4 regions of the Mycobacterium virginiense genome follow, and region 2 is predicted to be linked to each of the others. Evidence: riboswitches for the same ligand, from Rfam matches in the RefSeq annotation. Region 2 holds a riboswitch; each other region holds the start of a gene.

Region 1 (5,886 bases), 2.4 Mb from region 2:
AGCCTATCGCATCTCATAGAGGTGTCGCCACCTGCTCACCGGCCGTGAACGCCTGCGGAGCGGTACGCGATACTGATGCCGCCGTGTACAACGCGGGACAATCGAACACCTAAGCCCCTGACGCCGGGAGAACAGCCATGTGCGCCGACCAGCCGACCATCATCTACACGCTGACCGACGAGGCGCCGCTGCTGGCGACGTACTCGTTCCTGCCGATCGTGCAGGCCTTCACCGGGCCCGCGGGAATCGACGTCCAAGCCAGTGACATCTCGCTTGCGGCCCGCATCCTGGCCGCATTCCCCGACTGTCTGACCGAAGACCAGCGGGTGCCGGACAACCTGGCCGAACTCGGCCGGCTGACCCAGCTGCCCGACACCACGATCATCAAGCTGCCCAACATCAGTGCCTCGGTGCCGCAGCTGGTCTCCGCCATCAAGGAACTGCAGGGCAAGGGCTACAAGCTGCCCGACTACCCCGAGGACCCCAAGACCGACTCTGAGCGCGACATTCACGACCGCTACGCGAAGTGCCTGGGCAGTGCGGTGAACCCGGTACTGCGGGAAGGCAACTCGGACCGTCGTGCGCCCAAGGCGGTCAAGGAGTACGCGCGCAAGCACCCGCACAGCATGGGCGAGTGGTCACAGGCCTCGCGTACCCACGTAGCGACGATGCGCCACGGCGACTTCTACCACGGTGAGAAGTCGATGACTCTGGACCGCGACCGCGACGTCAAGATGCAGCTGACGACCAACGGCGGCAAGACGATCGTGCTCAAGGAGAAGGTGTCGCTGCTCGACGGCACGGTCATCGACTCGATGTTCATGAGCGTCAAGGCGCTGCGCGAGTTCTACGAGGAGCAGATGGAGGACGCCCGCAAGACCGGCGTGATGTTCTCCCTGCACGTCAAGGCGACCATGATGAAGGTCAGCCACCCGATCGTTTTCGGCCACGCCATCAAGGTGTTCTACAAGGACGCATTCGCCAAGCATCAGAAGCTCTTCGACGACTTGGGCGTCAACGTCAACAACGGTCTGGTCGACCTGTACAACAAGATCGAGACCCTGCCGGCCTCCCAGCGTGAGGAGGTCATCGAGGACATGCATGCCTGCCACGAGCACCGTCCCGAGCTGGCGATGGTCGATTCGGCCAACGGCATCACCAACTTCCACTCACCGTCGGATGTGATCGTGGACGCCTCGATGCCGGCGATGATCCGGGCCGGCGGCAAGATGTACGGCGCCGACGGGCGGCAGAAGGACACCAAGGCCGTCAACCCCGAATCGACGTTTGCCCGGATCTACCAGGAGCTGATCAACTTCTGCAAGACCCACGGCCAGTTCGACCCGGCCACCATGGGCACCGTCCCCAACGTCGGGCTGATGGCGCAGAAGGCCGAGGAGTACGGCAGCCACGACAAGACGTTCGAGGTTCCCGAGGCCGGCGTCGCCGACATCGTGGACCTGGCCACCGGCGAGGTGCTGCTGACCCAGAAGGTGGAGGCCGGCGACATCTGGCGGCTGTGCACGGTGACCGACGCCGCCATCCAGGACTGGGTGAAGCTGGCCGTCCAGCGGGCACGGGCGTCGGGCATGACCGTGGTGTTCTGGCTGGACACCGAGCGTCCGCACGAGGCGGAGCTGCGCAAGAAGGTCAAGGCCTACCTGAAGGACCATGACACTGACGGCCTGGAGATCCAGATCATGCCGCAGGTGTGGGCGATGCGGTACACCCTCGAGCGGCTGATTCGCGGACAGGACACCATCGCCGCCACCGGCAACATCCTGCGCGATTACCTCACCGACCTGTTCCCGATTCTGGAGCTGGGCACCAGCGCCAAGATGCTGTCGATCGTGCCGCTGATGGCCGGGGGCGGCATGTACGAGACGGGTGCGGGCGGTTCGGCCCCCAAGCACGTCAAGCAGCTGGTGGAGGAGAACCACCTGCGCTGGGACTCGCTCGGTGAGTTCCTGGCGCTGGGCGCCAGCTTCGACGACCTGGGCGCCAAGACCGGCAATGTCCACGCCAAGATCCTGGGCGAGACGCTGGACTCGGCGATCGGCAAGCTGCTGGACGCCAACCAGAGCCCGTCGCGCAAGACCGGTGAACTCGACAACCGCGGCAGCCAGTACTACCTGGCCAAGCACTGGGCGGACGAGCTTGCCGCGCAGACCGAGGACGCCGAGCTGGCCAAGCACTTCGCGGCGCTGGCGAACACGCTGGGCAAGAACGAGGACGTGATCGTCAACGAGCTGGCCGCGGTGCAGGGCAAGCCGGTGGACATCGGCGGCTACTACGCGCCCGACCACGACCTGACCTCGGCGGTCATGCGGCCCAGTGCGACGCTGAACGCCGCGATCGACGCCAAGGACTGAGGTCGGGCGGCTCCCTGCCGCCTCGGCCCCGCCGAGTGGGGATCTCCCGACGGACACGCCGACGGAGTCGTCGTGGATTTCCCACTCGGGGGTGCCGGCGACGCTCAACGTGCGACAATTCGCCGGTAAGGCGATGACGATGTAGGAATCCGGTGTTAATCCGGAGCGGTCCCGCCACTGTCATCGGGGGAGTGACCTCACCCGAGAGCCAGACACTCACGTCGTCGCAACCTCCGATTCGGGGCGGGTAACCCGAGAGAGCTGACGACCGTGACCGCGCCGATCTGGATCGCGTCTCCACCCGAAGTCCACTCGACATTGCTGTCGGCGGGCCCCGGGGCTGGTCCGCTGTTGGCGTCGGCTGCCGCATGGAACACGCTGAGCGCCGAATACAGTGCGGTCGCCGACGAGTTGACGGCACTGCTGGGGGCAGTGCAGGCCGGGGCGTGGCAGGGTCCCAGCGCCGAAGCGTATGTGGCGGCGAATCTGCCGTATCTGGCGTGGCTGATCCAGGCCGGGGTCGCCAGCGCCCTGACCGCCACCGCCCAGCAGGCCGCGGCCACCGCCTACAGCACCGCACTGGCCGCGATGCCGACGCTGGGTGAACTTGCGGCCAATCACGCCACCCACGCGGTGCTGGTGGCCACCAACTTCTTCGGTGTCAACACCATCCCGATCACGCTCAATGAGGCCGACTACGGCCGGATGTGGTTGCAGGCCGCCACCGTGATGGCTACCTATCAGGCCGTAGCGGGCACCGCGGTGGCGTCGAGCCCGCAGACGTCGGCGGCGCCACAGATCGCCAAAGCCCAGTCCGCGGACGCCAGCCAGCCGCAGCTTCCGCCGGATCGACAGAACGAGATCATGGAATGGCTGCAGAACAGCGGCTACACCGATTTCTACAACAAGGTGCTGCAGCCGATGATCGATGAGCTGGCGAGCAACCCGTTCCTCCAGTCGATGTTCGGCGGGTTCGACCCCTGGCTGAGCATCACCGGCAATCCGCTGAGCTTTCTGCACCCGTTCAACATCGCGTTCGCGCTCGGCTACCCGATGGACTTCGGCTCGTTCGCGGCCTATCTGTCGCAGACGTTCGCGTTCATCGCCGCGGATCTGGCCGCGGCCTTCGCCTCCGGTAATCCGGCCACCATCGCCGCGACGCTGATGTTCACCGCCGTACAGGCGATCGGCACCATCATCACCGACGTGATCGCCCTGCTCAAGACGCTGCTGGAGCAGGCTCTGGTGCTGATTCCGGTTGTGCTGCCGATGCTGACCGCCGCATTGGCGCCACTGGCCGCGGCGCCGTTGGCCGGATTGGCGGGGTTGTCCGGCCTGGCTGCGCTGCATGCGGTTCCGGTTCCGGTGGTTCCGGTCATGCCCCCGCCGTTCGCCGGCCTGACGGTCGCTCCGACGCCGCCGGTTCCCGCTCCGGCCCCGGCCCTCGCTCCGGCGCCCGCTCTTGCACCGCCGCCGCCCGCAGCGCCGCCGGCGCCCCCTCCGCCGCCCGCACCACCGCTGTCCCCGGGGGACAGTCTGGCCGCGATGTATCTGGTCGCCGGCGCGAGCCAGCAGGCCCGTCGGGCCGCGGGCACCAGTGCTCGCCGACGCAAGGCCGCGGAGCCCGAGGCCGCCGCGGCGCCGGTGGACGCCGTGGTCGCCGAGGAGAAGGTCAAGTCCCGCCGGCGGCGGCGCGCAAAGGCCGACATGCTCGGCCGCGGGTACGAATACATGGACTTAGACGACGCCTCGGATGCCGTGCTGCCGAGTGGACTCACCGCCCTGGCGGCCGACGCCTTCGGCGGCGGTGCCACCACTCCGATGACGCCGGGCACCTGGATGCCGGAGTATCAGCGCGGTCTGCGGTAAGACTCCAGGTAAGACGGCAGCGCGATGGCCGGGTCGAGGTCGGCGGCCGGTTCCGGGCGTCCGGCGACCATCCGCAGCGGGACCACTCCCGCCCAGTGCGGCAGAGTGACGTCCTCGGGTTCGTCGTTGGGGCCGCCGTCGCGCACCGAGGCGGACACCTTCACCAGGTCGAGCGCCAGCACCGCAGTGGCCGCCAGTTCCCGGCGGTTGGGCGGCCGGGCGTCGGCGGCCCGGCCGGGTGCGACGTGATCGAGCAGTGCGTCCAGCCCGAGCCGCTTCTCGGCCTCGTCGTCGACCAGGCGGGCGGCGCCGATGACGACCACCGAGCGGTAGGCCATCGAATGATGCAGCGCCGAGCGGGCCAGCACCAGCCCGTCGACCAGGGTGGCGGTGACGCAGACCGGCAGACCGCCCGGGCCGGCGGCCAGCACCGGGCCGCTGCCGGTGGAGCCGTGCAGATACAGCGTCTCGTCGACCCGGGCGTGCGTGGTCGGCAGCACCACCGGATGGCCGTCGCGGGTGTATCCCAGGTGGCAGATCAGCGCCTCGTCCAGGATGCGGTGCACGGTGTCGCGGTCGTAGCGAGCCCGTTCCCGATACCGGGTGGGGGTGGTCTGGGGTGTCGGTGCGTAGGACACGGGGTTGCCTCCATTAATGTACTAGTGCAATATTGGAGATGTGCCAGTACAATACAGCATTACCGGCGGGGGAGCCGAGGCCATCGCGGCGAGCGTCGAGGAAGGCATCGCGCGCGGCGCGTTGGCACCCGGGGCCGCGCTGCCGCCGATACGCGGGCTGGCCCAGCAACTCGGGGTGAACCCGAACACCGTCGCCGCCGCCTACCGGCTGCTGCGCGACCGCGGCGCGGTCGAAAGCTCCGGTCGCCGTGGCACCCGGGTGCGAGATCGGCCGGCGACCACACCGCGCTCGCTGCGCGGGCTGGCCGTGCCGCCGGACGTGCGGGATCTGTCCACCGGAAACCCCAACCCGGCGCTGCTGCCCGCTATCGCCGCTGTGCCGGCGCACCCCGGGCCGGTGGTGCTCTACGGGCATCCGCCGATCGCGTCGGCACTGGCCGAGCATGCCGCGGCCGAGCTGGCCGCCGACGGTGTACCGGCCGACCACCTCGCGGTCACCTCCGGGGCCCTGGACGGAATCGAGCGGGTGCTCAGCGCCCACCTGCGTCCCGGTGACCGGGTGGCCGTCGAAGATCCGGGGTGGCCCAACCTGCTCGATCTGCTCGGCGCGCTGGGGCTGACACCGGAGCCGGTCGGAGTCGATGACGACGGCCCGCTGCCTGCCGACCTGGACCGCGCGCTGCAACGGGGGGTGCGTGCTGTGGTGGTGACCAGTCGCGCCCAAAATCCCACCGGCGCCGCGGTTTCCGCCGAACGAGCCGATGCCCTGCGGGCTCTGCTGGACGCAGCCGATGTGCTGGTCGTCGAAGACGACCACGGTGCGGCGATCGCCGGGGTGCCGCTGCATCCGCTGGCGGGCGTGACCCGGCACTGGGCGTTCGTTCGGTCGGCGGCGAAGGCGTATGGCCCGGACCTGCGGCTGGCGGTGCTGGCCGGTGACCAGCGCACCGTCGAACGGGTGCAGGGTCGCCAGCGGCTCGGGCCGGGCTGGGTCAGCCACCTGCTGC
Region 2 (7,961 bases):
GGAATCCGACAATCGCGTCCGAGTAGAGCAGCTGCGTCATCCCGAAGGTGGCACCCCGGTCACATTTGAAGTCGAAGCGTTCGCGCTCGCCGTCCCGGGTCGGGATGAGGATGACGCCCCGGTTGTCGACGAGATCGTCGAACTTCGACAGCGCGTCGGTGGGTGCGACGCCGCCGCCCTCACCGTCGTTCAGCGTGCGGGGGACACCGACGAAGATGATTCCGTCGAACCCGGCCTGGCGCAGGCCTACCAGTCGCGTCCGCAGCGCCGCCTCGTCGAGGAATGCGGTCACCTGCGTGCACAGTCCACGTACGCCGGGCAGTTCGGGACGGATTGTCGACCAGAATTCCGGGACATCGAGTTTGGGTTTCATCTCGATCGGCCGATCGTCGTCCTCGGGGATCAGCCCGGGGATCATGACGTGACCGATCCGGCCCGCGATACCCGCTTGGTCCGAGAGCTGCAGGACCTTGTAGGCCTCTTCGCGGGCGTGCTCACACCCACGATCGGTGTTGGGCGGCACCAATTCCAGTGCGATGGTGTTCAACGGCACCAGGGGACTCCGTTCTCATGGAAAGGACATGTTGCGCCCCAGAAATGGCTCTGGGGCGCAACATGTCAGACGGTCACAGGCCGGTGCGGGCTTCCTTGGCCGCGGCAACCATATGGGCCAGCGATGCCGTCACCTCGTCGGGCTTGCGCGTCTTGAGACCGCAGTCGGGGTTCACCCAGAGGCGTTGCGCCGGAACAGCATCCAGCGCCTCGCGCAGCGAAGCAGCCATCTCGTCGGCGCTCGGCACGCGTGGCGAGTGGATGTCGTAGACACCCGGTCCCACCCCGTTGGAGAAGCCGATCGCGTTCAGGTCGTCGAGCACCTCCATGTGCGAGCGCGCCGCCTCGATCGAGGTGACGTCGGCATCCAGGTCGGCGATCGCACCGATCACCTCGCCGAACTCCGAGTAGCACAGGTGGGTGTGGATCTGCGTCGCGTCGGAGATGCCCGAGGTGGACATCCGGAACGAACCGACCGCCCAATCCAGGTAGGCCGCCTTGTCGGCGTCGCGCACCGGCAACAGCTCGCGCAGGGCGGGCTCGTCGACCTGGATCACCGCGATGCCGGCGGACTCCAGATCCACCGTCTCCTCACGGATCGCCAGCGCCACTTGGTAGGCGGTGTGGGCCAGCGGCTGGTCGTCACGGACGAACGACCAGGCCAGGATGGTCACCGGACCGGTGAGCATGCCCTTGACCGGCTTGTCGGTCAGCGACTGGGCGTAGGTGGCCCAATCAACTGTCATCGGCTTGGGCCGCGTCACGTCGCCGAACAGCACCGGCGGGCGCACGCAGCGACTGCCGTAGGACTGCACCCAGCCGTTGCTGGTGGCGAAGAAGCCCTCGAGCTGCTCGGCGAAGTACTGCACCATGTCGTTGCGTTCCGGTTCGCCGTGCACCAGCACGTCGAGCCCGAGGTCCTCCTGCAACTTGATGACGGCGGCGACCTCCGCCTTCATCCGGTCGGTGTACTCCGCTTCGTTGATCTCCCCGGCCACCAGGGCCGCGCGGGCCTTGCGGATCTCCACGGTCTGCGGGAACGAACCGATGGTGGTGGTCGGCAGCGGCGGCAGGTGCAGCCGCTCGTCCTGGGCGGCGCGGCGTGCCTCGGCCGAACCGCGCTGGATACCGGCCGCCCGGATCTCGGCGATCTGGGCGCGCAGCGCCGCGTTGTTCAGTCGCGGGTCGGACTTGCGGGAGGCGACCGCGGCGTTGGACGCGGCGATCTCCGCGGCGACCGCGTCCCGGCCCTCACGCAGGGCGCGGGCCAGGGTGGCCACCTCGGTCACCTTCTCGGCGCCGAACGCCAGCCAGCTGCGCAGTGCGTCGTCCAGGCCGGTCTCGGGCTCCAGCGAGTAGGGCACGTGCAGCGTCGAGCACGACGTAGAGACAGCCACCGCCCCGGCGGGGCCCAGCAGTGACGCCAACTTGGCCAGCGCGGCCTGCAGGTCGGTGCGCCAGATGTTGCGGCCGTCGACGATCCCGGCGACCAGAATCTTGGAGGCCAGTTGGGGGACCGATGCGATAGCGGTGTTGGGCCCGTAGACCAGGTCCACACCGATCGCCTCGACCGGGGTGTTGGCCAGCGCGGGCAGCCCGGCGCCGGGGTCACCGAAGTAGGTGGCCACGAAGATCGCCGGCCGGTTGCTCAGCCCGCCGAGGCGGCTGTACACCTGCTCGGCCAGGGCCGGGGCGTCCGCGGAGATATCGGTCACCAGCACCGGCTCGTCGATCTGCACCCATTCCGCGCCGGCGTCGGCCAGTTTGGCCAGCAGCTCGGCGTACACGTCGGTCAGCTCTTCGAGACGCGAGATCGGCGCCGGCGCACCGCCGACGGCCTTACTGAGCAACAGGAACGTGACCGGGCCGATGATCACCGGTCGGGCCACGTTTCCGCCGAAGCCCTGCTCCTTGGCCTCGGCGAGCTCGGAGAGCACCTTGGCGGGGTTGAGGGAGAACGTCGTGTCCGGGCCGATCTCCGGAACGATGTAGTGGTAGTTGGTGTCGAACCACTTCGTCATCTCCAGCGGAGCGATCTCGGCGTTGCCGCGGGCGGCGGCGAAGTAGCGGTCGAGCTCGTCGGCGACGCCGGCCACCCGGGCCGGGAGTGCCCCCAGCAGTACCGCGGTGTCGAGCATCTGGTCGTAGTAGGAGAACGTGTTCACCGGTACCGAGTCGAGCCCCGCGGCGGCCAGTTGAGCCCAGGTGTCCCGGCGCAGGCCAGCGGCCACCTTCTTCAGCTCGTCCTGGCCGATCCTTCCGGCCCAGTAGCTTTCGGTGGCGCGCTTGAGTTCGCGGCGCGGTCCGATTCGCGGTGAGCCGAGAACGGTGGCGGTAAAAGGTTGAACGGTCACGATTTGATCCTTCAATCGACGAGGGTGGGTCAACGCCAGCAGCCGCCCAGCTGATCCGGTCCCGTGCCTATATATAAAGCACTATAACCCTCAAAACCAGACGCCTATTCCGCGAGGCGTTGATCCGCCGGGCGCGGCGCGCCCAGCACAACGGGCAGGTATTCGGACTCGCAGGCGCGCACCGAGGTGCACCTAATGGCCGTCGCTTCCCAGTCGGTGGGCTAACCCGTGACCAGTGCTTATGACGGCGGTCGTTCCTGCATACCGCTGCGGGACAGTCCCGGATTCTCACCGGGTTCCCTCTTGCGCTCCACGGAAAACTGCGTAAACTGCGGTGCGCTCGATGCCGAGGCCGCCTGGCGGCGACAACGGCAAACCAGTTGCGTGATCGAGATTACTCGGCTCGACCGGCCGCGAGTGCCTCCGGGATCGGGGTCTGGCCGTCGTTGAACTCGACGGTGCGGCCGATAGTCGACTTGTCGGCCAGGCAGGCCGCGATCGTCAACGCGACGTTGCCGCGAGAGACCTGGCCTTTAGCCGTGTCGGGACCGACGGCGATTTTGCCGGTAGCCGGGTCGAGAGACAGCCGGCTGGGGCCCAGCACCGTCCAGTCCAGGTCGCTGGCGCGTAGGTGGGCGTCGGCGGCGGCCTTGGCCTGCGCGTACGGATAAAACGGATCGGCTTCGGGAACGCCGTGATCGGGGCCCGCGCCGAAGTAGGACACCATCACGAAGCGCCGCACACCGGCTTTCGCGGCGGCGTCGATGCTGCGAATGGCGGCGTCACGGTCGACGGCGTAGGTGCGTGCCGGGTTTCCGCCGCCGGCGCCGGCGGAGAACACCACCGCGTCGTGGTCTGCCATGAGTCGGGCGAGACCGTCGGTGTCGAGCTGCTCGATGTCGGCCACCACCGGGACCGCACCGGTGACCGCGACCTCTTCGGCGTGGTCGGGGTTGCGGAACACCGAACTGACTTGATCGCCGCGGGCGGCGAGGATGGGGGCCAGCAGCAGGGCAATCTTGCCGTGGCCGCCGATGATCACGATGCGTGCCATGGATCCGACGGTACGCGGGAGCCCCCGGAGTGACCCCCGCTGACGCCGGCCGAGCGCGCCCGTCGACAATCGAGGCAACAAGACCCCGAATTGATAAAGGAGCACCCATGGCTGAAGCCGTCATCGTCGAAGCGGTGCGCGCGCCGATCGGCAAGCGCAACGGCGGACTGTCCGGGGTACACCCGGCCGAGCTGTCCGCCCAGGTGCTCAACGGGCTGGTCAACCGGGCAGGCGTGGACCCGGCGCTGGTCGACGACGTGATCTGGGGCTGTGTCATGCAGGCCGGTGAGCAGGCCCTGGACATCGGCCGCACGGCGGTGCTGAGCGCGGGCTGGCCGGAGACGGTGCCGGCGGTGACCGTGGACCGCCAGTGTGGCTCCAGCCAGCAGTCGGTGCACTTTGCCGCCGCCGGTGTGGTCGCCGGACACTACGACGTCGTGGTCGCCGGCGGCGTCGAGTCGATGTCGCGTACCCCGATGGGCTCCTCGCTGGCCAACGGTGGCCGTCCGTACGGGGACTCCTTCAAGGCGCGCTACAGCCAGACCCCCAACCAGGGCATCGGTGCGGAGATGATGGCCACCAAGTGGGGCCTGAGCCGTACCGCGCTCGACGAGTTCGCGCTGGCATCGCACGAAAAGGCCGGTGCCGCACAGGACGCCGGCGCGTTCAAGGACGAGATCGTCTCGATCACGGACCCCGAGGGCAACGTCATCAGCGAGGATGAGGGCATCCGCCGCGGTACTACCCTGGAGAAGATGGCCCAGCTCAAGCCCGCTTTCAAGGAGGACGGCGTGATCCACGCCGGTAACTCCAGCCAGATCTCCGACGGCTCGGCGGCGCTGCTGTTCATGTCGGCGGCCAAGGCGCGCGAACTGGGCCTGACCCCGCTGGCCCGGGTGCACACCGCGACGCTGGCCGGTGCCGACCCGGTGATGATGCTGTCCGCGCCGATCCCGGCGACCCAGAAGGCGCTGCAGCGCTCCGGCCTGAGCATCGACGACATCGGGGTGTTCGAGGTCAACGAGGCCTTCGCCCCGGTGCCCATGGCTTGGCTCGCCGAACTCGGTGCCGACCCGAAGAAGCTCAACCCCAACGGCGGTGCGATCGCGCTGGGTCACCCGCTCGGCGGCTCCGGTGCCCGGATCATGACCACCATGCTTTACCACATGCGCGCCAACGGAATTCGCTACGGACTGCAGACCATGTGCGAAGGCGGCGGCCAGGCCAACGCGACCATCCTGGAGCTGCTGTGAGTACTGGTGCTGCTGTGAGTGACGCGGCCGTTCTGGTAGAGCGGCGCGGGAACGTCCTGCTGATCACGATCAACCGGCCCGACGCCCGTAATGCGATCAACGGCGCCGTCAGTGCCGGCATCGGCGACGCCTTGGCGCAGGCTCAAGACGACGATGAGGTGCGCGCGGTAGTGCTCACCGGAGCCGGCGACAAGTCGTTCAGTGCCGGAGCCGACCTCAAGGCGATCGCCAACCGGGAGAACATCTACCACCCCGAACACCCGGAGTGGGGTTTCGCCGGCTTCGTGCAGCACTTCATCGACAAGCCCGTCATCGCGGCGGTCAACGGCACCGCGCTGGGCGGCGGCACCGAGATCGCGCTGGCCAGCGACCTGGTGATCGCCGAGCAGCGCGCCCAATTCGGGCTGCCCGAGGTCAAGCGCGGTCTGATCGCCGGTGCCGGCGGGGTGTTCCGCATCATCGATCAGCTGCCCCGCAAAGTTGCCCTGGAGCTGCTCTACACCGGGGAGCCCATCTCGGCGGCCGACGCGGCCCGCTGGGGACTGGTCAACCGGGTGGTCGAGGACGGCGGAGCGCTGGAGGCAGCACTTGAGTTGGCCGAACGGATCACCGTCAACGCGCCGTTGTCGGTGCGGGCCAGCAAGCGGATCGCCTACGGCGTCGACGACGGCGCCATCCCCGGCGAAGTGGACGGTTGGGCTCGCACCGGCCGGGAGTTCTCCGCTGTGCTGCGGTCCGAGGACGCCAAGGAGGGCCCCCGGGCGTTCGCCGAGAAGCGCGCACCAGTGTGGAAGGCGCGTTGAGCGGCGTGCCCGAGCCGCTTCTCATCTCCATCCGCGGGCGCGCCCCGCAGCTACACCCGGAGTCCTGGGTGGCGCCCAACGCCAGCCTGATCGGCCAGGTCAGCCTGGCCGCTCGGGCCAGCGTCTGGTACTCGGCGACACTGCGCGCCGAGGTCGAGCCGATCGAGATCGGGATCGACACCAACATCCAGGACGGCGTGACCGTCCACGTCGACAAGGAGTTCCCCTGCCGAGTGGGGGCGCACGTCAGCGTCGGGCACAACGCGGTGCTGCACGGTTGCACCATTGAGGACGACTGCCTGATCGGCATGGGAGCGATCGTCCTCAATGGCGCCGTGGTGGGGGCGGGCTCGCTGGTCGCGGCCGGTGCCGTCATCCCGCAGGGGATGGTGGTGCCGCCGCGGTCACTGGTGTCGGGGGTGCCGGGACGGGTGCGGCGCGACCTGAGCGAGGCCGAGGTCCGTAACAATCGGCACAATGCCGCGGCATACCGGCGCTTGATCGAAGTCCATCGAGCGAACTAACGCATTCGGGCCACCGGCCGCCGTTTCGCCGCTACGTTTTAGGGACGTTGCACAACCCGCCGCTGAGGGGACGTCCTGCATGACCCAGATCAGTCCAACCCGCCCCGGCCTGCTGCGTGAGATCACCGACATCATGACCAAGGTCGCCCTGCCCTATCACGAGCCACGGGCAGTGGTGCAGCGGCGGCGTGCCGTCGTCGGAGTGGTCGTGGTGATCGGCGCCGCGGTACTGGCCGCCATGCACAGCAAACTTCCAGGCGATGCGGCGTTCTACTGGCTGTCGCTGGTGTTGGCGGTGGTCTGGACGGTGGGGGCGGTGGTGGCCGGCCCGCTGCACCTGGGCGTGTTGCGGTTCCGCGGACGCAACGAGCGGCCGGTGTTCACCGGTACCGGTGTGGGCCTGGTGCTCGGCGGGGTGTTCCTGCTGGGCGGGCTTGCGGTACAAGACATTCCGCCGATGGCCGATCAGGTGGTCGCGATCTTGGCCTACACCACCGAAGTCTCCTGGCGGCTGGTGGTGCTGATCGCCCTGGTCAACGCGATCGCCGAGGAGTTGTTCTTCCGCGGCGCACTGTTCAGTGCGTTCGGTCGCCGGTCCCCGCTGGTGTTTTCCACCCTGCTCTACGTCGCGGCGATGATGGCCGCGGGCAACCTCATGGTGGGGGTGGCCGCGCTGGTGCTCGGTACCGTCTGCGCCCTCGAGCGCCGCGCTACCGGTGGAGTGCTGGCTCCGGTGCTGACCCACCTGGTGTGGGGGCTGGTGATGGTGCTGGCGCTACCCCCGATCTTCGGGATGTAGGCACCGATCTCAGGAGTCGGTGAAATTGGGGGAGCGCCGCTCCTGAAAGGCGCGGGCGCCCTCACGGAAGTCGTGGGCGTTCAACAGGATTGACTGCCCGACGTATTCGCGGTCCAGGGTGGCATCCAGCTCGGTCAGGGTCGCAGTGTTGATGGCGTGCTTGGTCTTGGCGAACGCCGCGGCGGGGCCGGCCAGCAAGTCGGCCAGCAGCTTGTCCACCTCGGCGTCGAACTGCTCGGCCTGGTACACCGCGCTGATCAGGCCCCATTCCAGGGCGTCGGCGGCCGACAGTCGTTCGGCCAGCAGCGCCAACCGCATGGCGCGGGTCCGGCCCACGGCCGCGGCAACCAGTGCGGAGGCGCCACCGTCGGGCATCAGCCCAATCTTGGTGAATGCCAACAGGAAAAAGGCCTTGTCCGAGGCCACGATCAGGTCGCAGGCCAGCGCCAGCGACACACCGATACCGGCCGCCGGGCCCTGCACGACGGCCACCACCGGCCGCGGCAACGCGACGATCGCCCGGATCGCACGATTGGCCTCGACGATGATCTCGGTTGCCAGTTCATCGGTTGCATCTTCGGCACTGATCCCGGCGCCGGAGCAGAAGCCGCGCCCCGCCCCG
Region 3 (7,961 bases), 2.4 Mb from region 2:
GTCAGCGGTCCCGGTCGAGACCGCGAAATAGGAGCTCACAGTGGATAACTCGGCCAGTGCCGCGAACGTCCGAGTCTGGGGCGCGCAGCGATGCGGGGTCGCGGGCAGGGTACGCAGTCGCTGCGGCAGGTCGCGCAGCGCAACGACGTGGTTGTCGCCGGCGGTACGCAGCGTGATGGCACCGGGATCGGTTGCTGTGAGCACGATTTCGGCAGAATCGCCGATACTCCAGCCCTCCCGCGACAGCACCCGCGTCAGTGCGGAGTGCAACGGCTCTTCAGCGTCGACGCGTGCGGTGCGTGCCGCGCCATCGCTGTCGGCGCGGGTACTGAGCTCGAACATGCCGCTGGCCGGGTCGAAACGCAGGGTGTCGTTGCCGAACATGTCCCCGATGCGCCCGGACAACATCAGCTCTTCGCCCACGGTGTCCATCAGGGTGCCCGCCGGATCCATCAGCCACACCCGATCTGCCACCCGCAGCGCCAATTCCAGATCGTGGGTGCTCAGCACCACCGCCAACTGCTGGTCGCGGGCGAGCTCACGCAGCAGGCCGAACAGTGCGGCTCGCGACGACACGTCCAGAAACGCGGTCGGCTCGTCGAGGATCAGCAGGCCCGGCTGCTGGGCCAGTGCCCGCGCGGTCAGAACCCGCTGGCTTTCGCCGTCGGACAGTTCGGCAGCCGGTCGCGACGCCAGATGCTGTGCGCCGGTCGCCGCCAGCGCCCAGTCGATGATCTCCTCGTCGACCGGGCGCAGGCGGGCACCCAGCCCCAGGTGGGGGATGCGGCCCAATCCGACGAGTTCGCGCGCCGACAACAAGCCCGGGTCGACGCGTTCGGTCAGCACCACCGCGACTCGGCGGGCCAGCTCGTCGCGGGGGAGAGCGGTCAGGTCGGCGCCGTCCAACAGGACACGTCCACCGAGCGCGGGCTGCAAACCCGCCAGGGTGCGGATCAGGGTGGACTTGCCGGCTCCGTTGGGCCCGATCAGCACGGTCAGTTCGCCGCGGCGAGCCTGAGCGGCCAGTCCGGTCGCCACTGTCGTCGACCGGCGCCGGCTGCGGTAGCCGATGGCCAGGCCGGCCAGCTCGACGGCCGGTGGCGTCATGACGGCAACCCCGATCCTCGCCGGGCCCGCAGCAGCACGGCGATCACCACCGGTGCCCCCACCAGCGCGGTGACCGCGTTGATCGGGATGACCAGATCGCTGCCGGGCACCTGACTGACAACGCCGCAGCCCAGCGCGGCGACCGCGCCCAGCAAGACCACCGCCGGGACCACCACCCGGTGATCGGAGGTACCCACCACGATGCGGGCCACGTGCGGCACCACCAGCCCGAGGAATGCGATCGGGCCGCAGAACGCGGTCGTCACGCCGGCCAGCAGTGACGCAGAGACGACCGTGACGATCCGGGCCCGGTGCACGTTGATGCCCATGGTCGCCGCGTAACTCTCGCCGAGCAGCAGGGCGTTGAGCGGCCGGATCGTCATCGCCGCGGTCAACAGCCCGACGGCCACCAGCGGCAGCAGCAACTCCAAATCGGCCCAACCGGTTCCGGCGAAGCTGCCCAGGCCCCACAACAGGTACTGCTGCACCCGCTGCGGATCGGAGTAGACCAGCGCCAAGCTCACCAGCGCGGTGCTGGCCGCGCCGATCATCACACCGATCAGCAGCAGCGTCGCCGCCGAGCGGGTCCATCGCGACAGCACCAGAACCAGCGTCAGCATGGCCGCCGCACCCAGCGCCGCTGCGATCACTTCCGCGGCGCGGCTGGCACCGGCCACCGCGGTGGTGAAACCGCCGCCGGCCGCCCCGCCGAGCAGCACCACCACCGCGACGCCCAGGCTCGCCCCGGAGCTCACGCCCAGAATGTAGGGATCGGCGAGGGTGTTGCGGAACAGGGTTTGCAGCTGCAGGCCGGCGACGCCCAGCGCGGACCCGGCGGCCAGCGCGGTCAGCACCCGCGGCAACCGCATGTTCCACACGATCACCTGCCAGCGCGGGTCGGAGGGTTCGGCGCCGAACAGCACCTGCACGGTGTCGAGCACCGGCACCCGCACCGGTCCGAGCACCAGCCCGAGCACGGCCAGCAGGACCACCGCGGCGCTCAGCGCGGTCAGCACCAGGGCGATACGCGGCTTCATCGCGGCACCCGCCGGTAGAACTCGAACGCGTGGTCGGTGGCGAGCTCGGGATGCAGGATCGCGACCAAGTCGCCGAGTAGCAGATCCGGTCGGGCCGTGCCGCGTTCCCAATAGAGGTTGCCGCCAAGGGATGTCATTGCCTTGGTCGCCGACCAGACGTGGCCGGTCCGCAGCGCGGTCAGCTCGCCATAGCGGCTGTCACGGGCCACCGCATCGCCCAGGGTGTGCCAGTCGTCGGTGATCAGCCAGACCGGCGCTGTACCGGCACGGGCGTACACCGACTCGAAGTTCAGTTGCCGGTTCTCGGCGCCGGTCTCCGACAGCCAGGGATAGGTGCCGCCGGCGTCGGCGACCAGACGTCCCGAGTAGCTCTCGCCGGTGGGCATCGACCAGCTGCCCGAGTACATGGTGCCGACCAAGACCTCGACGGGCTTGGTCGCGGCGGCTTGAGCCGCCAAGGCACGGTAACGGTCGCGGATGGACCGGTAGGCCTGCGCGGCTTGGCGTTCGGTCCCGGTCAGCGCGGCGAACACCTTGATCCACTCGGCGCGGCCCAGCGGGGTCGGTTCCAGCCATTCGGCGTCGGCCAGCACCGGGGTACCGGCTTCGCGCAGCTTCGGATAGCCGGGGTCGTCGATGCCCTCGGTGACCAGCAGGTCGGGGCCCGCACCGATCACGCGCTCGATATTGATCTGCCCGCCGGGCGCGTAGCCGACGATCTCACCGGTGTCGATGCGCGCACGGATCTGGGGGTCGGCGACGGCTGCCGGGCTCGCCACTCCGGTGACCACGCCCGCTTGGCCGAGTTCGGTGATCATCGCCAGATGCGTCGTCGAACCCGAGTAGAGGCTCTGCACCGGCACGGTGATCCGCTGGGCGTTCGCCAGCTCCCCGGTCAGCGTCGGCGCGGGCGCACCGCAGCGCACCAACACCCACGACATCGGCTTGCCGCCGAGGTAGGGCCGCTTGACCGTAAGAACCTGGTAGCTGCCGTGGTAGGTGATGGCGAAGTTGGTGGCCTCGGTCAGCGTCGACTTGTCCGGGAAGTAGTCGGCGGCCGGATCGAAGCCGGTGATGCAGCCGGAACGCGCTTGCAGTGTGCGGGAAGCGGGTTCGCCGGAGCAGCCGGCCAACGACAGCGCGGTGGCCAGCGCTACCAGGAGCGCAGCAACTACCCGCAACGCACGGGACATGAGCGTGAGTCAGCTTCCTCGGGGTACACCGCCCCGGTACGCAGGACGCGTTGACGTGAGTCTCCTGGCTCTCGGATCACTGCTCGCCTCGCCTTCCAACCCCACAAGTGGCGGGCCGTGGCTGATGAGGGTCGCTCCCCGATGACAGTGGCGGGACCGCGCCGGATTCGCACCGGCTTCCTCATTCGTCATCGCCTTACCGGCGACATTGTTGCATGCCGCGCTGCGTTAGGCTGGCCGCCGTCTCGTGGCGTCAGGAAGTCCGGTACTCAAATTCCGGCGCGGTTCCGCCACTGTGTTAGCCAGATACTGGCCGCGGGGCATCCGACTATGCGGGGCGCGAACCCCCGGGAGGAACCGATTATGCGGCGTATCGCCCTGCTCTCCACCTCTGACACCGACCTGCTGTCCGCGCGGGCCAGCGGCGCGGCATACCGGCTCGGGAACCCCGCACGCCACGACATCGAACCGCTGGTCAACGGCGCCGATGTCGTGGTGCTGCGCATCCTGGGGTCATCGGCCGAGATCGCCGAGGAACTGAAGCTGCTGCGCGCGACCGGCCTGCCGCTGGTGGTGCTCGGCGGGGAGCGCTCGCCCAACGCCGAGCTGATGGAGTGCTCCACGGTCCCGATCGGCCTGGCCGCCCAGGCGCACGCCTACCTCGCCGAGGGCGGGCCGGCCAACCTCGCCCAGCTGCACGCGTTCCTGTGCGACACGGTGCTGCTCACCGGTGAGGGTTTCGAGGAGCCGGCGGTGATCCCGGAATGGGGGTTCGCCCAGCGGGAAGGCGTCGAGGCTGCGAACCCGGTACGGATCGGGGTGCTGTACTACCGCGCCCACGAGGTCAGCGGCAACGCCGGATTCGCCCACGCTTTGGCCGATGCCATCGATGCCACCGGCAGGGCGGTCGGGGTGCCGATCTTCGCCGCCTCGCTGCGCAACGCCCCCAACGAGCTCTTCGCCGCGCTGGGTCAGCTCGATGCGCTGGTGGTCTGCATGCTGGCCGCCGGTGGGGCGATGAACGCCACCGCCGGGGTCAGTGCCGGTGACGACGACGGCGCGTGGGACATCGAACAGATCGCGGCGCTGGACATCCCGGTGTTCCAGGGACTGTGCCTGGCGTCCTCGCGCGCGGACTGGGAGGCCAACGACGACGGCGTGACCCCGTTGGATTCGGCCACCCAGATCGCCATCCCGGAATTCGACGGCCGGATCATCACCGTCCCGTTTTCCTTCAAGGAGATCGACGACGACGGGCTGCCGCACTACGCTGCCGATCCCGAGCGGTGCGCCCGGGTGGCCGGGGTCGCGGTGAATCACGCGGTGCTGCGCCGTATCCCGAACGCGCAGAAGAAGCTGGCGCTGGTGCTGTCGGCCTATCCCACCAAGCACTCCCGGGTGGGCAACGCCGTTGGTCTGGACACCCCGGTGTCGGCGGTGCGGTTGCTTCAGCGGCTGGCGGCGGAGGGCTACGACGTCGGAGACGGCTTCGGCGTGCTCGACGTCGCTGACGAGACGCAGGCAGGGGATCGCCTCATCCACACCCTGATCGAGGCCGGTGGTCAGGACGAGGACTGGCTGTCCGCTGCGCAGCTGGCCGGCGCCCAGGTGCGGGTCACCGCGCAGCAGTATGCGCAGTGGACCGCCGAGTTGCCCGACGACCTGCGCAATGCGATGACGACGGCGTGGGGTCCGGCGCCGGGCAAGTTGTTCGTCAACGACGCCGGCGAGATCGTTTTGGCCGCACTGCAATCCGGCAATGTCGTGCTGATGATCCAGCCGCCCCGAGGCTTCGGGGAGAATCCGGTGGCGATCTACCACGACCCGGAATTGCCGCCCAGCCACCACTACCTGGCCGCATACCGTTGGCTGGCACATGGTTTCGGCGCGCACGCGGTGATACACCTGGGCAAGCACGGATCGATGGAATGGCTGCCCGGTAAGACCGCGGCGTTGTCTTCCGCGTGCGCCACCGACGCGATGATCGCCGACCTGCCGTTGATCTATCCGTTCCTGGTGAACGACCCCGGCGAGGGCGCCCAGGCCAAGCGGCGGGCGCACGCCACGATCGTCGACCACCTGATCCCGCCGATGGCACGCGCGGAGTCCTACGGCGACATCGCGCGCCTCGAGCAACTGCTCGACGAGTACGGCAACATCGCGTCCATGGACCCGGCCAAGCTGCCGGCGATCCGCGGTGAGATCTGGAATCTGATGCGGGCCGCGGAGATGCACCGCGACCTGGGCCTGGAGGAGCGGCCCGAGGATGAGGAGTTCGACGACTTCCTGCTGCATGTCGACGGCTGGCTCTGTGAGATCAAGGACGCCCAGATCCGGGACGGCCTGCACGTGCTTGGCGGCGCTCCGACCGGACCGGAGCGGGTGAACCTGGTGCTGGCGATCCTGCGGGCTCCGCAGGTGTGGGGCGGGGTAGACCATGCGGTACCGGGCCTGCGGGCCGCGCTGGGGCTCAAGGAAGACGCCGCTGCGACGGTCGTCGACGAGATCGAGGGCCGCGCTCGCGCGTTGGTCGAAGCCATGGAGGCTGGCGGTTGGGAGACCGGCCTGGCTGACACGCTGCATCCTGACCCCGAGGTATGTCGGGTGTTGAGATTCGCTGCCACCGAGGTGGTTCCGCGGCTGGCCGGCACGTCGGCCGAGTTGGACGCGGTGCTGCACGCGCTGTCCGGCGGGTTCGTACGGCCGGGGCCGTCGGGGTCGCCGTTGCGTGGCCTGGTCAACGTGTTGCCCACCGGACGCAACTTCTACACCGTCGACCCCCGCGCGGTGCCGTCCCGGCTGGCGTGGCAGACCGGGCAGGCGATGGCCGACTCGTTGGTGCGGCGCTACCTCGATGACACCGGCGGCTACCCGGAATCGGTCGGGCTGTCGGTGTGGGGCACCTCGGCGATGCGCACCTCCGGCGACGACATTGCCGAAGTGCTGGCCCTGCTCGGCGTGCGACCCGAGTGGGACGAGGCGTCGCGGCGGGTGTCCGGGCTGGCGGTCATCTCACCCGAGGAGCTCGGCCGGCCCAGAATCGACGTGACGGTGCGCATCTCGGGGTTCTTCCGGGACGCCTTCCCGCACGTGGTGTCGATGCTCGACGATGCCGTGCAGATGGTCGCCACCCTCGACGAGCCCGACGACACGAACTTCGTGGCGGCGCATGCTCGCGCCGACTTGATCGAACACGGCGATCTGCGCCGCGCCACCACCCGGATCTTCGGTTCGGCGCCCGGGTCGTACGGGGCGGGAATCCTGCAGGTCATCGAATCCGGGACGTGGCGTGACGACAAGGACCTGGCGGAGGTCTACACCACCTGGGGTGGGTTCGCCTACGGTCGCGGGCTCGGTGGCGCGCCGGCGGCCGACGACATGCGCACCAACTACCGCCGGATCAAGGTGGCCGCCAAGAACATCGACACCCGCGAGCATGACATCGCCGACTCCGATGACTACTTCGTCTATCACGGCGGCATGATCGCGACCGTGCGGGCGCTGACTGGCGCCGACCCGAAAGCCTATGTGGGCGACTCAACCTCGCCGGACGCCATCCGCACCCGCACGCTGGCCGAAGAGACCGCCCGGGTGTTCCGCGCGCGGGTGGTCAATCCGCGCTGGATCTCCGCGATGCGCCGCCACGGTTACAAGGGTGCATTCGAATTGGCCGCCACCGTCGACTACCTGTTCGGGTTCGACGCCACCGCCGGCGTGGTGCACGACTGGATGTACGAAAAGCTCGCGGCCGAGTATGTCTTGGACCCGCAGACCCGCGAGTTCCTCGACAAGTCCAACCCGTGGGCGCTCCACGGCATTGTGGAACGGTTGACCGAGGCCGCCGACCGCGGCCTGTGGGAGCACCCCGACCCCGAGACCATGGCGGCGTTGCGGCAGGCTTACCTGGACGTAGAAGGCGACCTGGAGGATCGGTGAAAGTCTGGATTCTCGGAATCGGCATGGGACCTGCGCACGTCACCGCCGAGGTCGCCAGCGCACTGCGGTCAGCCGACTACGTAGTGGCATCCGAGAAGTCCTCCGACGACGGTCTTTTGGCATTGCGGCGCACCATCGTCGACACCTACGCCCCCTCGATCCCTATCGTCGCGGTTGCCGACCCGGCCCGCGACCGCTCCCCGGGGCTGACCGAGCCCGGCTATGCCCACGCCGTGGCGGACTGGCACGCGGCCCGGGCGCAGCGCTACGCCGACGTGCTGCGGTCCCGCGGCGGCACCGCCGCCTTCCTGGTCTGGGGCGACCCGGCACTGTACGACTCGACAATCCGCATCGTCGAGCGGGTGAAAGCCCTTGGGGTCGAGCTGGATTACGACGTGCTGCCTGGGATAAGCGCCCCGCAACTGCTGGCAGCCCGGCATCGGATCGTGCTGCATGAAGTGGGCAGTCCGGTGCACATCACCACCGGCCGGCGGCTGGCGGAGGCGGTCGCCGCGGGTCAGGACAACATCGTGGCGATGCTCAACCCGGACCGGCTCGATCTTTCTGCGGTGGCCGATTGGACGATCTGGTGGGGCGCCAACCTCGGTGCGTCGGGGGAGCGGCTGGTCACCGGACGGGTTTGTGACGTCGTCGAGGAGATCACGGCCGCCCGCGATGCGGCCCGTGC
Region 4 (7,961 bases), 2.4 Mb from region 2:
GCCCCGAGGCGGCACGGACCTCGGCGGCCGGCTCCCAGGCGTTGCCGGTCAATTCCGGAGCCTGGCGGGCCACCGCCAGTAGCGTGTCCACGTCCACGTGCTGCTCCATCAGCTCGGCAAGTCGAGCGGTCATGGCGGCCGATTCGTCGCGCTCGGCCGCCGGCACCAGCCCGAGATGCCGCGACGGCGTCTGCACGCCCGCGTCGCGGGGCAACACCCCGAGCACCGGAATACCGCTGGGGCGCAACGCGGCAACGACTTCATCGGCGTGCCGCGCGCTGCCGGCCTTGTTGAGCACCACCCCGGCGATGCGCACCGCCGGATCGAAACCGGCCAGGCCCGCTACGACCGCGGCATGTGTCCGGGAGGCATGCGAGACGTCGACGACCAGTACTACCGGCGTTGCCGTCAACGCCGCGACGTGCGCGGTGGAGGCCTCACCGTCGGTGCCCAGGCGCCCGTCGAAAAGCCCCATCACGCCTTCGATCACGGCGACGTCCGCGCCCGCGGCGCCGTGTAGCAGCAACGGCACGATCCGGTCGGGGCCGACCAGATACGGATCCAGGTTGCGGGCCGGCCGGCCGGTGGCCAGCGCGTGATAGCCGGGATCGATGTAGTCCGGGCCGACCTTGTGTCCGCTGACCTGCACGCCGCGGGCGGCCAGCGCGGCCATTACTCCGACCGCCACCGTGGTCTTGCCGTGCCCGGATGCGGGTGCGGCGATGACCAGCCGGGGTAGGGGAACGCCCACCACGCTCACCATTCGATGCCGCGCTGGCCCTTCTGGCCGGCGTCCATCGGGTGCTTGATGTTGGTCATCTCGGTGACCAGGTCGGCGACCTCGATCAACCGCGGATCGGCGCGCCGGCCGGTGATCACGACGTGCTGGTGGCCCGGACGGTTGGCCAAGGTCTCCACCACGTCCTCGACGTCCACCCAGCCCCAACCCATCGGGTAGGTGAACTCGTCGAGGATGTACAGGTCGTGGGTCTGTGCCGCCAGGCGTTCCTTGATCTGGGCCCAGCCCTCCGCGGCGGCGCCGGCGTGATCCTCCACGCCGCCGGCCTTGCGGCTCCACGACCAGCCCGAGCCCATCTTGTGCCACTGCACCGGGCCGCCCTCACCGGTCTCGGCGTGCAGCTCGCCCAACCGCTCGAGCACGGTCTGTTCGCCGACCCGCCACTTCGCGGACTTCACGAACTGGAAGACCCCGATATTGAAGCCCTGATTCCAACCGCGCAGCGCCAATCCGAATGCGGCAGTGGACTTCCCCTTGCCGTCGCCGGTGTGCACCATCAGCAGCGGCCGGTTGCGGCGCTGGCGGGTGGTCAGGTTGTCGTCGGGCACCGTCAATGGTTGTCCCTGGGGCATCAGGCGGCTCCTCTTCCGGTGGCATCGCGGACGACGTCGGTCAATGCCTCGGCGCTGACCTGCGGCAGCGGCACGTATTCGGCCCGCAAGTGCTCGGCCAGCATCCGGGCCAAGCCGAGTCGCATCCGGCCGTTCTCGCAATCGACCACGACGGCCGAATATCCTTGTCCGGCAAGCTGGTCGGCGGCCAGAAGGGAGCGCTCCACCGGTTCGGCTCCGGCGGTGGCCCGCCCATCGGTCAGCACCACCAGCAGCGGGCGGCAGGCCGGCTCGCGCAGCCGCTCCCGGCGGATCACCTCCGCGGCCTCCAGCAGGCCCTCGGCCAGCGGGGTGCGGCCACCGGCAGGCAACTCGTCGAGCCGCACGGCGGCGATCTCTACCGATCCGGTCGCGGGCAACACCAACTCCGCCTTGGTGTCCCGAAACGTCACCACCGCCACCCGGTCCCGGCGACGGTAGGCGTCGAGCAGCAAGGACAAGATCGCGGTCTTGACATGGCGCATCCGCTCGATGGCGGCCATCGACCCGGACGTGTCGACCACGAACAACACCAGGTTGGCCTCCTGGCCTTCCCGGACGGCGCGTCGAAGATCGGTCGCCTGCAGGATCATCCGACCTTCAGCACGGCCCCGGGCGCCCTGATGCGGCGCAGCGGCGCGCAGCGTCTCGAACAGGTGCAATCCGCCGGCGTTGCCGGATGCGGTGGCGCCCACCCGGCGTCCGGAGCTGGTGCGGGCCCGGCTGCGCCGGCCGGCGCGTCCTTCGCCCACGCCGTCGACCGCGAAAAGCTTGGCGCGGTACGGGGAGTCGGCGCCCACGGTCGAGGTGGAGCCCGGCCCAGGGTGCCCGGTCGGTGCGGGCCCGCGCTGTTGTTCCGGCGGCGGCGAACCACCTTCCGGCGGACCATCGGGCTCGGGCCCGTCGGGTCCCGGACCGTCCGGGTCGGGCTCGGGCTCCTCGGGTGGCAGCAGTTCGTCGAGTTCGGCCTCATCGAGACCCGGTGCGTCGAACGGCTTGCGTCGCCGCCGATGCGGCAGGGCCAACCGGGCGGCCACCCGCAAGTCCTCGATATTGACCGCGTCGCGCCCCTGCCAGGCCGCGTGAGCTACCGCGGTGCGGGCACAGACGATGTCGCCGCGCAGGCCATCGACGTCGAACGCCGCGCAGATCTCGCCGATCTTGACCAGCGCAGCGTCGGTCAGTGCCACCTGCGGCAGCAGTTCCTGGGCTTGATGGATCCGGGCGCGCAGCCGATCTTCGGCCGCGGCATACGTCGCGGCGAAGCCATCCGGGTCGGCGTCGAACGCCAGCCGCCGCCGCACCGCCTCGGCCCGCAGCACCGGATCGCGCGGGGCAGACACCTCGACGGTCAGACCGAACCGGTCAAGCAGTTGGGGGCGCAGCTCGCCCTCCTCGGGATTCATCGTCCCGACGATCACGAACCGGGCGGCGTGGGTGACCGAGACCGCGTCGCGCTCGACCGTCAGCCGCCCCATTGCCGCGGCGTCCAGCAGCAGGTCCACCAGGTGGTCGGCCAGCAGGTTGACCTCGTCGACGTAGAGGATGCCGCGATTGGCGCGCGCCAACAGCCCGGGTTCGAAGTCGACCGTGCCGGCGCTCAGCGCGCGCTCCAGGTGGATGGAACCCACCACCCGGTCCTCGGTGGCGCCCACCGGCAGCTCCACCAGCCGCACCGGGCGGGTCTCGGTGGCCGCGTCGCTGGGGAACGGGCCGTCGGGGGAGAGCGGGTTCGCCTCAGCGGGATCGGAAGAGAACCGGTCACCGGCCACCACGTCGATGGGCGGCAGCACCTGGGCAAGCGCGCGAACCAGCGTCGACTTGGCGGTGCCCTTCTCGCCGCGGATCAGCACCCCGCCGATACCGGGGGAGATCGCGCTCAGGACAAGCGCCAGCGCCATGTCGTCGAGGCCGCCCGGGGCATCCGGGTCGCCGCCGAGGACAGCGGGAAAGGGGTACAGCTGTTGCATTGAGGCTCCGCTCGTGTGGCCAACACCTGTGTGTTGGCGACGCGAAGCCGGTATTCGGACTGACCGTGGCGCACCGAAATGCGCCGCGGAACACCGTAGCGGGCCTGCGTCGGAGTCACACCGACTTCCCTGGCGCTTCGCGCCGATACCCTAACACTCGGGGCCGCAGACGCCGACCGAGAGAAAGGGCACACGACCAGTGAGTGCACCTGAAGCAGACTTGACCGGATGGGTCGCCGAACCGTTCACCGGTGGCGAGTTCACCCACGACGTGTACCGCAAGGGCGAGGGTCCTGGTGTGGTGCTGATCCCGGAGATCCCGGGGATACACCCCGGAGTGCTGGCGCTGGGAAATCACCTGGTGGACAACGGGTTCACCGTGGCGATTCCTTCGTTGTTCGGCGAGCCGGGTAAGGCGATCACGCCGGGCTACGCCGCGACCACGATCGCTCGGGCCTGCGTGACCCGCGAGTTCGCCGCGTTCGCCACCGACAAGCAGCGCCCGGTCACCCAGTTCCTGCGGGCGCTGGCCCGCGACCTCAACGAGAAGACGCCCGGCAAGGGCGTCGGGGTGATCGGTCAGTGCTTCACCGGCGGTTTCGCGCTGGCCGCGGCCGTCGACGATGCGGTGCTGGCGCCGGTGCTGAGCCAGCCGTCGGTCCCGATCCCGCTCACGCTCAAGCAGCGCCGCGACCCGGGTCTCTCCGAGGTCGAGCTCGGTGTCGTCGCCGACCGGGCCGCCACCGACGGCCTGTGCGCTCTGGGCCTGCGGTTCAGCGAGGACAAGATGGCCCCCGGTGACCGCTTCGCGACGCTCAAGGCACGGCTCGGGGACGCCTTCGAGGTCATCGAGATCGATTCCTCGTCGGGCAACGCGCACGGTCTGTCCCGGATGGCGCACTCGGTGCTCACCGACCAGGTCCGCGAGGTCGACGGCCACCCCGCCTACGAGGCGCGCAAGCGGGTGGTGGAATTCCTCACGCAGCGATTGACCTAGCTACGATCGCCGCTGTGCCAGCCCAGCCCCGCCCCGCCGAACGCATCGCCGTAGTGGGCATCGGTGCCGACGGCTGGGCCGGGCTGGGCGAGCCGGCGAGGCAGACGGTGCTGGCGGCCGACGTCGTGATCGGCGGGCCGCGTCACCTGGACCTGCTGCCCGCGGTCGACGGTCAACAGCGCCACACCTGGCCGTCGCCGCTGCGCGCCGGGCTGCCCGCGCTGCTCGACGCGCTGGACGGGCAGCGCGTGGTGGCGCTGGCCTCGGGTGATCCGCTGTTGTCCGGTGTGGGCAGCACGCTCATCGAGTTGTTCGGAGCGCAGCGGGTCACGGTGATTCCGGCGGTTTCGTCGGTCACGCTGGCCCGGGCCCGGTTGGGCTGGTCCGCGGAGTCCGCGGCGGTGATCAGGTCCGCCGACGTGAATGCGGTGCTGCGGGAGTTGGCGCCGGGGCGGCGGGTGCTGGTGCTGTCGTCCGATGAGAGCACCCCGGGGCAGCTGGCCGCCCTGCTGACCGAGCGTGGCTACGGAGCCAGCCGGATGGTGGTGCTCGGCGATCTCGGGGGAGCCGCCGAATCGCGAGTGGAGACCACCGCCGCCAGCTTTGCCGGTTCGGCCCCGCGGCTCAATATCGTCGGGCTGGAATTGGCCGGCCCGCCGGCGTACGGCTGGGCGGCCGGCCTGCCCGATGACGCCTACGACCACGACGGGCAGCTCACCAAACGTGACCTGCGGGCCGCCGCGCTGGCGCGACTGGCCCCGGCTCCCGGGCAGTTGCTGTGGGACGTCGGTGCCGGTGCCGGCTCGGTGGGCATCGAATGGATGCGCTCGCATCCGGCCTGCCGTGCCATCGCAATCGAGGCGAACGACGCTAGGGCGCAACGTATCTCGGACAATGCCCGCAACCTCGGTGTGCCCGCGTTGCAGGTCGTTCGTGGCGCGGCCCCGCACGCGTTGGCGGACCTGCCCGCCCCGGATGCGGTGTTCATCGGCGGCGGTCTGAGCCGCGATGGGGTGCTGGCGGCCTGCCTGGCCGCGCTGGCGCCGGGGGGCCGGGTGGTGGCCCACGGCGTCACGCTGGAGACCGAGGCGCTGTTGGCGGCGGCCTACCGCGAACACGGCGGCGAGCTGACCCGCATCCAGGTGGAGCACGCAGCGCCGCTGGGGTCCCTCACCGGCTGGACGCCGGGCCGGGCGGTCACCCAGTGGGCGTTAACCCGGTCCTGAGCGGTCTCGTGCCGGGTCATAGAGATGGCTCTCGCCGGCGCACGGATCAGGCCGATCGGCTACCGCGCGGCCGACCAGGATGACCGCGGCCGACCGCAAGCCCGCCGCCTCGACCGCGTCGGCGATGTCGGTGATGGTCCCGCGCAGCACCAGTTCCTCGGGCTGGGACGCGCGATAGACCACCGCGACCGGGCAGTCCGCGCCGTACTCGGGCGCCAGCTCGGCCATCAGCGCCCGGATGCGGGTGATCGCCAGGTGCAGCACCAACGTGGCCCCGGTCGCGGCGAATGCGGAGAGCGCTTCGCGTTGCGGCATTGCGGTGGAGGCGGCCTGCGTACGGGTCAGCACCACCGACTGCGTCACCAGTGGCACCGTGAGCTCACGGCCGAGCACCGCCGCGGCCGCCGCATAGGCCGGCACTCCGGGGGTCACCTTCCACGGCACCCCGGCGGCATCGAGACGGCGAGTCTGCTCGAAGACCGCGCTGTACAGCGACGGATCCCCGGAGACCAGCCGCACCACCGCGCGACCCGCCCGATGCGCGGTGACCAGCCGGTCGGTGATCGCATCCAGATCCAGATTGGCGGTGTCGACGAGGTCGGCGGCCTGCGAGCAGTGCGCGAGCACCTGCGGGTCCAGGTAGCTGCCCGGGTAGAGCACCACATCGGCGGCGGCCAGCAGCCGGGCGGCCCGCACCGTCAGCAGATCTGCCGCGCCCGGGCCGGCCCCGACGAACTGGACCGCTAACGCACCCATCGCGGCGTCCAAACCCGTCCAGTCGCCGTCACCCGCGTCGACGAGGCCCCCACCAGGACAAGACATTTCATATCGATGGTGTCGGTGTCCAGCTCGCCCAAGGTGGTCACAGTGAGCTCCTCGGACTCCCGTCCGATATCGCGTCCGATGACCACCACCGTGTGCGCATCCCGGTGTTCCAGCAGCACTTTGCGCGCGATCGCGATCTGGTCGGGCCGCGCGCGCGACGCCGGGTTGTAGATCGCCAGCACCAGATCGGCTTCGGCGATCGCCCGCAGCCGCGACTCGATCACCGTCCACGGCTTGAGCCGATCCGACAGGCTCAGCACCGCGAAGTCGGCCCCGATCGGGGCCCCGGCCGCCGCAGCCACCGCCTGCACCGCAGAGACCCCGGGCAGCACCCGCACCGAAACATGTTGATACTGAACATCGGAGGCCGCCTCGAACACTGCGGATGCCATCCCGAACACCCCGGCATCTCCGCCGGAAACCACCGCCACCTTCTCGCCCCGGGCGGCCAGATCCAGCGCAAAACGGGCCCGGTCCAGCTCGACGGTGTTCCCCGAGGTGTGTCGCTGCAAGCCCTCGCGTTGCGGAACCCGCGCGACGTACGGGCCGTAGCCCACCACGTGATCGACGGTGGCCAACGCCTCGGTGGCCTCGCTGGTCAACCAGCCCTCGGGTCCCGGGCCCAGCCCGATCACCAGCAGTTCAGCGGCGGCAGGCACCCGCTCAACGATCGCAGTGGTCTGGTCGCGCGGCGTCCGAGAACGCTGCCCGTTGCGGGAGTCCCCGTCCACCACGATCAGCGACAGGTAGGGAACGCTCGCTTCATCCACGTCGGCGACGGGCAGCCAACGCTGCTGCGGGTGACTGGCCCGCTCGACGTAGTACGCGTGCTCCAACCGGCCCGCGGCGGCCAGGGCCCGGCGTACGGCCGGGAAGGTGCGGCCCAGCTTCATGATGATGGCGCCGTCGGTGTCGGCCAGCCGCATCGCCAGCTCATGCTCGCCCAGGGTGCCCGGCAGCACGGTCAGCACGTCGGTCTGGCGCACCAGCGGCATCCCGAGCGCTGCGGTGGCGGCGCTGAACGCCGGCACGCCGGGAATGATCTCGGTGTCGAAGCGCGCCGAAAGCCGGTCGTGCATGTACATGAACGAGCCGTAGAACAGCGGATCGCCCTCGGTCAGCAGCGCCACCGTGCGACCCGCATCCAGGTGGGCGGCCAGCCTCGATGCCGAGGCCTCGTAGAAGTCGGCGAGCGCTCCGGCGTAGCCGCCGGGATGATCGGTGACACCGGTGGTGACCGGATAGCGCAACTCTTCCTCGAGAACACCGGGCCGGATCAGGTCGGCGGCGATGGTGCGCGCATACGACGCCTTGTTGACCCCGGCGTGGTAGGCCACCACGTCGGCGTCGGCGATGATCCGGGCCGCCTTGCGGGTGATCAGCTCGGGGTCACCGGGGCCCAGGCCCACGCCATAAAAACGGCCGGTCATGCTCTGTCTTTCATTCGGTATCCGAGGCGAGTGCGTTCAATGCCGACGAGGTGATCGCCGACCCGCCGCGCCGACCGCGCACGGTCACGAACGGGATGTCGATGCCGTGGTCGCGGTGCAGTGC

Evidence for each region. Region 2 has a riboswitch for cobalamin ahead of metE (5-methyltetrahydropteroyltriglutamate--homocysteine S-methyltransferase). Riboswitches for the same ligand answer to the same signal wherever they lie in the genome.
Region 1: it holds a riboswitch for cobalamin, as region 2 does, so the genes downstream of both, MJO54_RS18120 (PPE family protein) here and metE (5-methyltetrahydropteroyltriglutamate--homocysteine S-methyltransferase) in region 2, are expected to answer to the same signal.
Region 3: it holds a riboswitch for cobalamin, as region 2 does, so the genes downstream of both, MJO54_RS18085 (ABC transporter substrate-binding protein) here and metE (5-methyltetrahydropteroyltriglutamate--homocysteine S-methyltransferase) in region 2, are expected to answer to the same signal.
Region 4: it holds a riboswitch for cobalamin, as region 2 does, so the genes downstream of both, MJO54_RS18005 (magnesium chelatase subunit D family protein) here and metE (5-methyltetrahydropteroyltriglutamate--homocysteine S-methyltransferase) in region 2, are expected to answer to the same signal.

Annotation. Positions count from the first base shown of each region.
Region 1 covers NZ_CP092430.2:3,716,435-3,722,320, reverse strand. Annotated here, with positions in the region: gene MJO54_RS18125 (NADP-dependent isocitrate dehydrogenase) at 138-2,372, shown strand; cobalamin riboswitch at 2,456-2,610, shown strand; gene MJO54_RS18120 (PPE family protein) at 2,643-4,241, shown strand; gene MJO54_RS18115 (pyridoxamine 5'-phosphate oxidase family protein) at 4,223-4,879, opposite strand; gene MJO54_RS18110 (aminotransferase class I/II-fold pyridoxal phosphate-dependent enzyme) at 4,920-5,886, shown strand, end outside.
Region 2 covers NZ_CP092430.2:1,281,933-1,289,893, forward strand. Annotated here, with positions in the region: gene MJO54_RS06385 (mycobacterial-type methylenetetrahydrofolate reductase) at 1-553, opposite strand, end outside; gene metE (5-methyltetrahydropteroyltriglutamate--homocysteine S-methyltransferase) at 627-2,921, opposite strand; cobalamin riboswitch at 3,043-3,256, opposite strand; gene MJO54_RS06395 (SDR family oxidoreductase) at 3,301-3,960, opposite strand; gene MJO54_RS06400 (thiolase family protein) at 4,068-5,213, shown strand; gene MJO54_RS06405 (crotonase/enoyl-CoA hydratase family protein) at 5,228-6,016, shown strand; gene MJO54_RS06410 (gamma carbonic anhydrase family protein) at 6,022-6,540, shown strand; gene MJO54_RS06415 (CPBP family intramembrane glutamic endopeptidase) at 6,620-7,339, shown strand; gene MJO54_RS06420 (enoyl-CoA hydratase) at 7,349-7,961, opposite strand, start outside.
Region 3 covers NZ_CP092430.2:3,704,667-3,712,627, reverse strand. Annotated here, with positions in the region: gene MJO54_RS18095 (ATP-binding cassette domain-containing protein) at 1-1,107, opposite strand, end outside; gene MJO54_RS18090 (FecCD family ABC transporter permease) at 1,104-2,144, opposite strand; gene MJO54_RS18085 (ABC transporter substrate-binding protein) at 2,141-3,337, opposite strand; cobalamin riboswitch at 3,376-3,562, opposite strand; gene cobN (cobaltochelatase subunit CobN) at 3,701-7,273, shown strand; gene cobF (precorrin-6A synthase (deacetylating)) at 7,270-7,961, shown strand, end outside.
Region 4 covers NZ_CP092430.2:3,686,881-3,694,841, reverse strand. Annotated here, with positions in the region: gene cobBC (bifunctional hydrogenobyrinic acid a,c-diamide synthase/histidinol phosphate aminotransferase CobBC) at 1-754, opposite strand, end outside; gene cobO (cob(I)yrinic acid a,c-diamide adenosyltransferase) at 757-1,371, opposite strand; gene MJO54_RS18005 (magnesium chelatase subunit D family protein) at 1,371-3,359, opposite strand; cobalamin riboswitch at 3,388-3,535, opposite strand; gene MJO54_RS18000 (dienelactone hydrolase family protein) at 3,559-4,356, shown strand; gene cbiE (precorrin-6y C5,15-methyltransferase (decarboxylating) subunit CbiE) at 4,371-5,582, shown strand; gene cobM (precorrin-4 C(11)-methyltransferase) at 5,568-6,338, opposite strand; gene MJO54_RS17985 (precorrin-2 C(20)-methyltransferase) at 6,326-7,837, opposite strand; gene MJO54_RS17980 (precorrin-8X methylmutase) at 7,848-7,961, opposite strand, start outside.